Regions from separate parts of the Paenibacillus humicola genome, predicted to be linked through region 2. Evidence: riboswitches for the same ligand, from Rfam matches in the RefSeq annotation. Region 2 holds a riboswitch; the other holds the start of a gene.
What was found. A riboswitch is a leader RNA that binds a small molecule or an ion and turns the genes downstream of it on or off. The one in region 2 is predicted to bind S-adenosylmethionine.

Region 1 (4,417 bases), 890 kb from region 2:
CGTCGCCGAGCTCGCCATAATCATTTCGCCCCCACGCCCAAACGGTTCCGTCGCTTTTGAGCGCTAAACTATACGCTAACCCGGCAGAAACGGCAGTTACCGAATTAAGACCTTGCACTTGAGCGGGATAACCATATAAATATTCGTCCGAGACGGTTCCATCCCCCAGCTGGCCCCAAATATTGCGCCCCCAAGCCCAAACGGTGCCGTCGCGCTTGACTGCCAAATTATGATCATACCCAGCAGAGACGGCAGCTACCGATTCCAAAGGTTCGTAAAAATTATCTCTTACTTGATAAGGCGTCGGGCCGGGAGAACTGTCATAACTTCCATTAGGCAGCTTCTCTCCCCACTCCCAGACGGTCCCGTCGTTTAAGACGGCCAGGCTTTGACCTCCGGCAGCTATGCCGGCTACTCCTGTAAGGGTCTTGACCTGAACGGGAGCCCTGCGGTTTGTTGTAGTTCCGTCGCCGAGCTCACCCGCGTAATTATCCCCCCACGACCAGACCGTTCCGTCGTTACGGAGTGCCATGCTATACATCATCCCCGCAGCCAGATATACCGTCTGAGCGACACTCATGGCAGGGTTTACCTGCTTTCCGTCGTTAAGCTGACTGCCGTTATCCCCCTGAGCCTGGACCGCACCGCCGCTTTCCGCGGCAGCCGCCGGACTGGAAACGGTTACAAAGGCAATAAGAATACAGATCAAACCTGCCAGCTGCCGAATGCTTTTTTTCATCGACTATGCCCTCCCGTATCGATACTTGTTTCCCCGCAAGGGACTGCTTGTGTCAGACGGACGCCTCCATCGCTCGTATACCCTAAATTTTGCCATGCAAGATCTTTTCGATCTATTATCTCAAAGTATACCTTTCTGTAACTCTTTGGTAGTCAACAAGACCTCATTGGAGCAGCCGCCTGCTGCTTGTTCGGCCTCTTGAATTCGCAGCGGCTCACAAAATCGCAGCGCCCAAAAAAAGAAGCCCGCGCCGACGCGCGAGCCTGGAGGTGATTCGATTTATAAGTCGCGATCGCCGACGAGCAGCGCATCGGCCGGACCTAGGCGGTGCAATCCGCCCTGCCCGCCGGTGAGCAGAAAGGACAGATCGCCGAGAATTGCGCTTGCCGTCGGCAGCTCGCCGGCTCCGCGTCCGCTGAAGGTCAGCTCGCCGGCCAGGTTGCCGGCGATCGTGACCGCGTTGTATTCGTTGTGCACGCCGGCAAGCGGATGGCTGGCTTCCAGCAGCTCGGGTCTCACGCTTGCGCGCAGCCGGCCGTCCTCGTCCCGCTCGGCCCACGCGACCAGCTTCCACGTCCGGCCTGTCTCCCGGGCCATGGCGATATCGGCGGCCGTGATGCCGGTTATGCCGCGGCGGTCGATCTCATCCGGACCGAGGTCGGCGCCCCAAGCAATCCGCGCCAGAATCATCAGCTTATACATCGCGTCGAAGCCTTCCACGTCCGACGTCGGGTCCGCTTCGGCGAACCCCAGCCGCTGCGCCTCTTCAAGCGCGGCGCCGTAGCCGATGCCGCTTTGCATCATCCGCGTCAAAATGTAATTCGTCGTGCCGTTCAAAATACCGGCAATCGAACGGATTTCGTTGAAACGCAAAAACTGCGACAGCGCGCCGATCGCCGGTATCGCGCCGCCGACGCTTGCCTCGTACAGCAGACGCGCGCCGCACCGTTCGGCAAACGCGGTCAGCTCGCCGCCATGCAGGGCCATTAACGCTTTGTTGGCGGTGATGACGTGTCTTCCGCGCCGCAGCGAATCGATAATAAACGATTGGGCGGGTTCGATGCCGCCGATCGCCTCGATGACGACCGACACCCCGTCCTGTTCGGCAATCGTCTCGTAACGGTCCGTCAACAGCCCGCTCCCGACCTCCACGCCGCGCGGCTTGCCGGGATCGCGCACCAGAACGCCCGCCAGCTCGATTTCCGCCCCGAACGCAGCGATTTGTTTATCCGCATTCATCAATAACGATTTGATAATACCCGTTCCTACCGTGCCCATTCCGAGCAGCGCAATGCTGATCCGTTGTTGTTCGCCCATGGCGGCAGCCTCCCTTGCAGTCACCCGAAACATCAAAAAAGCCCTCGTGCGGGAAGAGGGCTTTGCCGATTGCTGCCGGTAACCTCTTCTTATTTGCCGGAAATGAATCCGCTGGAATTAGCACCTTGTCCCTTGCGGGCCGGTTGCCGGGTTTCATAGGGCCAGTCCCTCCACCGCTCTCAATAAGAATTTCGATGTCATGCTATTTAGTTACCGTTCATCTTACCGTACGCCTGGGCGTCCTGTCAATGCCGGTGTCAAGCCGTCCAGTGATGCGGATAACGGTCAATGCGATTCAGCTGATTTCCAGGCATGCACCTCTCCGTTCGCATCGATTCCCGCATAGTAGAATTCGCCGATCTCGGCGCCGGGCCCGCCCGTTTTTCGAAGCTCCTCTTGGAGCAACTCTCCTGATTTTCCCATTTCGTCCATATTCTTCCTGACCAGCTTCCCGTCCACGATCGGCTGCTGGAGAATCCTGAATTTGACCATGCTTGATTACAACGGCCGATTCGCCGTCGAAAAGGAGCTTCGCGGTTCTCGATTTGATCACGATCATTCCGAGCAGCAGCGTCAAGCCCGCCCATAACGAGACCGCCCCCAATCCCGTTGCGAGCGAGATCCGGGAGTCTATAATGAACGTCGCGGTAAGCGACCCGAGCGTAATGCCGGTAATATAATTGAAATAGATCAGCTGCCCCATCTTCTTCTTTCCCATCAGCCGGGCGAGAAGCAGCAGAACGGCAAACGAAAACACGACCTTGATATAAATTTCCACGGTATTCACCTCTGCAAGTATTGTTTGACCCGGCTTCCTATTTTATGTCATCCGACAAAAAAACCGCGAAGCTCGGGGCTTCGCGGTTCGCGTCTTATTAGGCATTCGTGCCTTTCAGCCATTCGTTCACTTTCTCTTCATGGCCGTCCACCCAGGCCTTCGCCGCTTCCTCCGGCGATTTCCCGTCTTGAATTTGCACCATGACCTCAGCCATATCGTCCGGCGTCCAGTTGAACTGGTCCAGGAACGTATAGGCATCCGGCTTATCTTCCTTCAAGCCTTTGCGCGCGAACGTATGAATTTGCTCGTCGCCGCCGTGTAATTGGACGAAAGCGTCCTTAGGAGGCAGGTATGAACGAGGAACTCGACGGGTTAACGCAGGAGCAGATCGGACAATTGCAGAAGTCTCGGGAGCGCGTCATCGACTCGATCGGCAAAAATATGGATTTATACGGCATTACTTTGTCCATCGGACATTTATACGGGTATATGTATTTTCAGAACGCCCCGATTACGCTCGACCAAATGAGCGAAACGATGGGCATGAGCAAGACGTCCATGAGCACGGGCATGCGCACGCTTATGGATCTGAAGATGATTAACAAGGTATGGGGTAAGGGCTCGCGAAAAGATTTTTACGAGGTTGTTCCGGACTGGCACCAAAATTTCAGCGATTATTTCTCCATTAAATGGCGCAAGGCGGTCGAAAGCAATATGGCGGCGCTGAGCAAATCGCTCCGCGAAATCCGGGCATTGAAAGAGGCTTACCCGGACCATGCAAAGCTTCAACGGGTTGCCGAGTTCGACGAGGATAAAATAAGCGAGGCGCTAAAATATTACCGCTGGCTGCACCGGCTCATCGACGCGTTCGAATCGGGCGAAATTTTCAAGTTAATCCCGAAGGACGAGTCGTGACCCGGACGGATCCGGCTGCAAAAACAGCACGACACGCTTCTCGTGTCGTGCTGTTTTTTGCATGCGGTCCAGTTTTGCCGGAGCTGATTCCGATCGGGCAGCCTATCCGGGCGATTATCTCGTTGTACGCAACGGCGAGGACGCTGTGCCGCGCGTAGGGCAAAGCCTGATGGACTATGCTCAAGCTCTCGTCTCCCCGCAATAAAACGACTTCCCTTTCTCCCCGATGCCTTAAACCGCGGACACTACGCCTGCAGCGATTTGCCGCCCGACTCCGTTCTGCTGCTCACCAGCGCCTTGATCCGGCGATAGGCCATCCGAATGAGGACGGCAAGCAGCACCGAACCGGCGGCGCAGAACGCGAACGCCGCAATCGTCCGGACCGTGACCGAGCCGCCCGGCAGCAGGCGGTCCGCAAGCTGCTCGGTATATTTCAGCACATAGGCGTGAGCGAGGTACGCCACATAGGAATACGACCCCGCCAGGACGACCGCCTTCCGCAGGAAAGCCGGCGCGGACCGGTCGAACAGGAGCGCCAGCGCGTAGACGGCGCATACCGACAGCGTCAGAAAGACGGCCATGACGGGCCGGAGCAGCGCCAGCTGGTCGAAGCGGACGACGAGCCTCGGATCCGTTTGAAAACGGGAAACGGCATCGTACAGCATGAC
Region 2 (4,417 bases):
TAGACGTCCTCTACCGCTTCGTGTTCAAGCAGCCAGCTTGCAATGCGGGTCGCGTTCTCCTGGTGGCGCTCCATACGCAGCGCCAGCGTCTTTATGCCGCGCATAAGCAGCCACGAATCCTGCGCGCCGAGAACGGCTCCGATCGAGTTGTGCAGAAACGCCATCCGCTCCGACAGCTCTTTGCCTTTCGTAACAATAAGGCCGGCGAGGACGTCATTATGCCCGCCGAGGTATTTGGTCGCGCTGTGGATGACGATATCGGCGCCCAGCTCGATCGGCCGCTGAAAAAACGGGGTCAGCAGCGTGTTGTCGACGATCGTCAGCAGCCCTTTCGACTTCGCCCAGGCGCAGACGCGCTCAAGGTCGGTAATCATCATGAGCGGATTCGTCGGCGTCTCGATCAGCACCGCCTTCGTGCTCGGCGTGCAGAGCGAGGTCATCGCGTCGATGTCGTTCGTATCGACATAGGAGGCGGTGACGCCAAACCGGCTCATGATCTGCTCGATCAGGCGGTACGTGCCGCCGTACAGGTCGAGCGATACGAGCAGGTGGTCGCCCTGCGAGAACATCGTAAAAATGGTCTGAAGCGCGGCCATGCCTGTGCTGCAGGCAAACCCGGCGTCGCCCGATTCCAGATCGGCGAACGCTTCCTCCAGCACGGTGCGGGTCGGACTTTTCGTGCGGGCGTAGTCAAAGCCCGTGCTCTGGCCAAGCTTCGGATGGCGGAACGCTGTCGCCTGATAGATCGGGAAGCTGACCGCCCCCGTTACGGGCTCCTGCCGGGACCCGATTTGCGCCAAACGGCTCTCGATTTTCATCTCGCATGTCTCCCTTTTTATGATATGGTAAGGATCCCGGTGCATCGGCTGTTCGTCCGGAGCGTCCGCTGCGGAGGCGGCTTAGATGCCCGCCCCCAAATCGTAAGGCGTTTGCTGGTAAACATAGTAGTTCAGCCAGTTCGAATACAGCAGGTTCGCATGCGCTCTCCAGCTTGACAGCGGCGCAAGCGCGGGATTGTCGTTCGGAAAATAATTTTTCGGCACGTTGATGCGCAGCCCCTTCGCTTTGTCGCGGTCATACTCGAATTTCAACGTGTACGGGTCGTATTCCGAATGGCCGGTCACGAAGATTTGCCTGCCGTTCCGGGAGGCGGCGAGATAGACGCCCGCTTCCGGCGACGTCGACAATATTTCCAGATCGGACACCGCCTCGATATCCTCGCGCCGCACCTCGGTGTGCCGGGATTGCGGGACGTAGAACAGCTCGTCGAAGCCGCGCAGCAGCGGCACGTTGCGCTTCTCGATCGTATGCGGGAAGACGCCGAACAGCTTCGCGGGCAGCTCGTATTTCGGGATGCCGTAATGATGGTACAGGCCGGCCTGAGCGCCCCAGCAGATGTGGAACGTGGACGTCACGTGGCGGACGCTCCAGTCCATGATCGTCTGCAGCTCTACCCAATAATTGACTTCCTCGAAAGCCAAATGCTCGATCGGCGCGCCGGTAATGATCATCCCGTCAAAATATTCGTGCGCGATTTCGTCAAACGTTTTGTAGAACGACGCCAGATGTTCGGCGGACGTGTTTTTCGACTTGTGCGTTTTCGGGCGAAGCAGCACCGCCTCCACCTGCAGCGGCGTATTGCCGATTAAGCGCAGCAGCTGGGTTTCGGTCGTTTCCTTCGTCGGCATCAGGTTTAGAATGGCAATGCGCAACGGCCGGATATCCTGATGATAGGCTACGCTTTCGTCCATCACGAATATGTTTTCCGATGCCAAAATGTCTTTTGCGGGTAAATGGTCCGGTACTTTAATCGGCATTTCCGTCACTCCTTTGCGTTCCATCTTCTCTGCTGCATGTAAATCCTGACGGGCGTCTCCCTGACAAATGAGAAAAGCCCCCTCTCCGGTTGAAGAGGGGGCAGACGTTTCGCGTTCCCTGCGCCTCTCATCTCTCAGAAACCTGCCGTTTCCGCAAGAATTAGCACCGTGCTTTACGCCGGTTGCCGGGCTTCATCGGGCCAGTCCCTCCGCCTGCTCTTGATAAGAAAGCTTCTTATTCGGTTGTGGTCTTGCAGCTTATCAATACTTTATCCGATTCCGCAAATCCCGTCAAGCGGTCAAATTTTACTCCGGGCCTGGCGGCCGCCGGCGGACACCGCCCCAAGCGCCGAGCATATACTGCTGTTAGAAGCGGCTGTTTTCGTTTAGTTTCTTCTTGAATGGAAAGTCGCTCTCAGAGTATACTAGACAAGGATTGCGGCCTTATGTTTGCCAAAATCCGAATTGAACCGACAAAGGGGTGTTGACGAACATGGAAGGCGACCCGAGGCCTGCGGGCAACCGCATCGAAAGCCGGTACCGGAAGACTAGGCGTCCGCTGGCGCAGCTTGGACCATGTTCGCACATCGCCGTAACCGAAACTTACGGCTAACGCCGGCATGGCGGGCTGCCGCTTGCGCCTCTTCCTTTCGTGTGGCCGGATTTTACGGGACGAACCATAACACGAATGAGAGGAGAGGGCGCGGATGAAAATCCGTCTGGTGAATCAAGGCGTCTTTACGCCGATCGAAGACATCGAGAGAACGCTCCAGCCGCCTGTCGAGGGCTTCTACTGGGTCGATGCCGACGTCGACGATCTTGCGGTGCTTCAGCCGCTCTTCTCGCTGCACGATCTGGCGGTGGAGGATTGTTTGAGCGAGGAAGAGCAGCGGCCGAAAATCGAAATTTACGAAGGCCATTATTTTATCGTGATCAACAGCATCCGTTTCGACGATGAGGAAATTTTCCTGCGGGCGCTAAACATATTTCTCGGACGTCATTTCATTATTACGGTTACGAAAACGAAAATTAACGAGCTGCGAACGTTGAAGCCGATTTTGTGGGAAGAGGAAGTGAGCCGTCCCGACCGGTTTCTGTACCATCTCGTCGACCTCGTCGTCGACAACTACTTCACCGTCGGCGACCGGATCGAGGCTCGCATCGAGAGTCTCGAGGAAGACATCCTGATGCATACGAAGAAATCGCATCTGAACGAAATCATCGGTTTGCGAAGCGAAATTTTGTGGCTGAAGAAGGTGCTCGGTCCGCAGAAGGACGTCATCGCAACGCTCAACAAGAAGGACCTGAAGCTGATCGACGACCAGCTGCAAAAATATTTCAGCGATATTTATGAAAATGCCGTGAAGATCGCCGAGACGTTCGACACGTACCGCGATCTGATGGCGAACTTGCGCGAGGCGTACCAGTCGAGCCTGGCCAACCGGGCCAACGAAATCATGCGCGTCTTTACGGCGCTGACGACGATCTTCATGCCCCTCACCTTCATTACCGGCATTTACGGGATGAATCTTGAGGACATCCCCGGCATGCACGTGCGGCACGGTTCGTACATCATTCTCGCCGTCATGCTGCTGCTCGGATTCGGCATGCTGTATATATTCCGCAAGAAGGATTGGCTGTAACGAGACGGCGAAGCCGGAAGCGGTCGTGAACCACGACGCTTCCGGCTTTTTTATTTTCGCACGCTCGTTTTTGGCGCGGCGGCCGGCCGGTCACGCTAAACGGACCGTCTTAAAGCGCTTTATGAATCCGCCAGCGCCTCTTGCCGCCCCTTCTCCATATTGACGGTCGCCAGCAGCGCAATGCCGATGACGAAAAAGGCGACCAAGGACAAAATCGCGGCCCGGCTGCTGCCCGTCAGCGTGCCGACCACGGAAAACACAAGCGGCCCTGCAACTGAAGAGAACTTGCTCGACAGGCTGAGAAACCCGAAAAATTCCGCCGCTTTCGCCGGCGGCGTTAAATTGGCGTACATCGAGCGGGCGATCGCCTGGCTGCCGCCCTGCACCAGCCCGACCATGACGGCCAGCGCGTAAAAATGCGCGGCGCTCGTCATGAAAAAGCCGAGCACGACAATGACGATATAGACGGCCAGGGAGACGTACAGCGCTTTCTTCGAGCCTAACCGCCTGGCCACGCGAATGAACAGCAGCGTGCTGGGATACCCGACAAACTGAGTAATGAGCAGCGCCAAAATTAAGTCGGTCGTGTTGATCCCGATCCCGCTTCCGTAAATCGTCGCCATGATGATGACGGTATTGATCCCGTCGTTAAAGAACCAAAACGCCGCCATATACTTCAGCAGCTCCGGGTAACGTCTGACGGTCCGCATCGTCCGGCCGATCCGGCTGAAGCCCGTCCGGACGGCATCGCCGAAGGTGACGGGCGCTCCCTTCTTCCGCTCCTTGACGCTGCGGATCAACGGAATCGAAAACAGCAGCCACCAGACGCCAACCGTCACGAACACCCACTGCGTCGCCTCCGTTTTATCGGCAAAGCCGAGCCGGCTCCAGCCTTCGATCATGACGACGTTCACGAGCAGCAGCAGTCCCCCGCCCAAATAGCCGATCGCATACCCC

Region 1: another riboswitch for S-adenosylmethionine. It lies ahead of PD282_RS23645 (homoserine dehydrogenase); the one in region 2 lies ahead of metA (homoserine O-acetyltransferase MetA).

What each region holds. Positions count from the first base shown of each region.
Region 1 is NZ_JAQGPL010000001.1:5,158,159-5,162,575, forward strand. Features, by position in the region: gene PD282_RS23640 (RCC1 domain-containing protein) at 1-739, opposite strand, end outside; gene PD282_RS23645 (homoserine dehydrogenase) at 1,019-2,056, opposite strand; SAM riboswitch class I at 2,143-2,245, opposite strand; gene PD282_RS23650 (DUF421 domain-containing protein) at 2,352-2,834, opposite strand; gene PD282_RS23655 (glycine betaine ABC transporter substrate-binding protein) at 2,932-3,231, opposite strand; gene PD282_RS23660 (GbsR/MarR family transcriptional regulator) at 3,186-3,749, shown strand; gene PD282_RS23665 (acyltransferase) at 3,995-4,417, opposite strand, start outside.
Region 2 is NZ_JAQGPL010000001.1:4,263,818-4,268,234, forward strand. Features, by position in the region: gene PD282_RS19570 (PLP-dependent transferase) at 1-818, opposite strand, end outside; gene metA (homoserine O-acetyltransferase MetA) at 900-1,817, opposite strand; SAM riboswitch class I at 1,942-2,046, opposite strand; gene corA (magnesium/cobalt transporter CorA) at 2,525-3,460, shown strand; gene PD282_RS19585 (MFS transporter) at 3,580-4,417, opposite strand, start outside.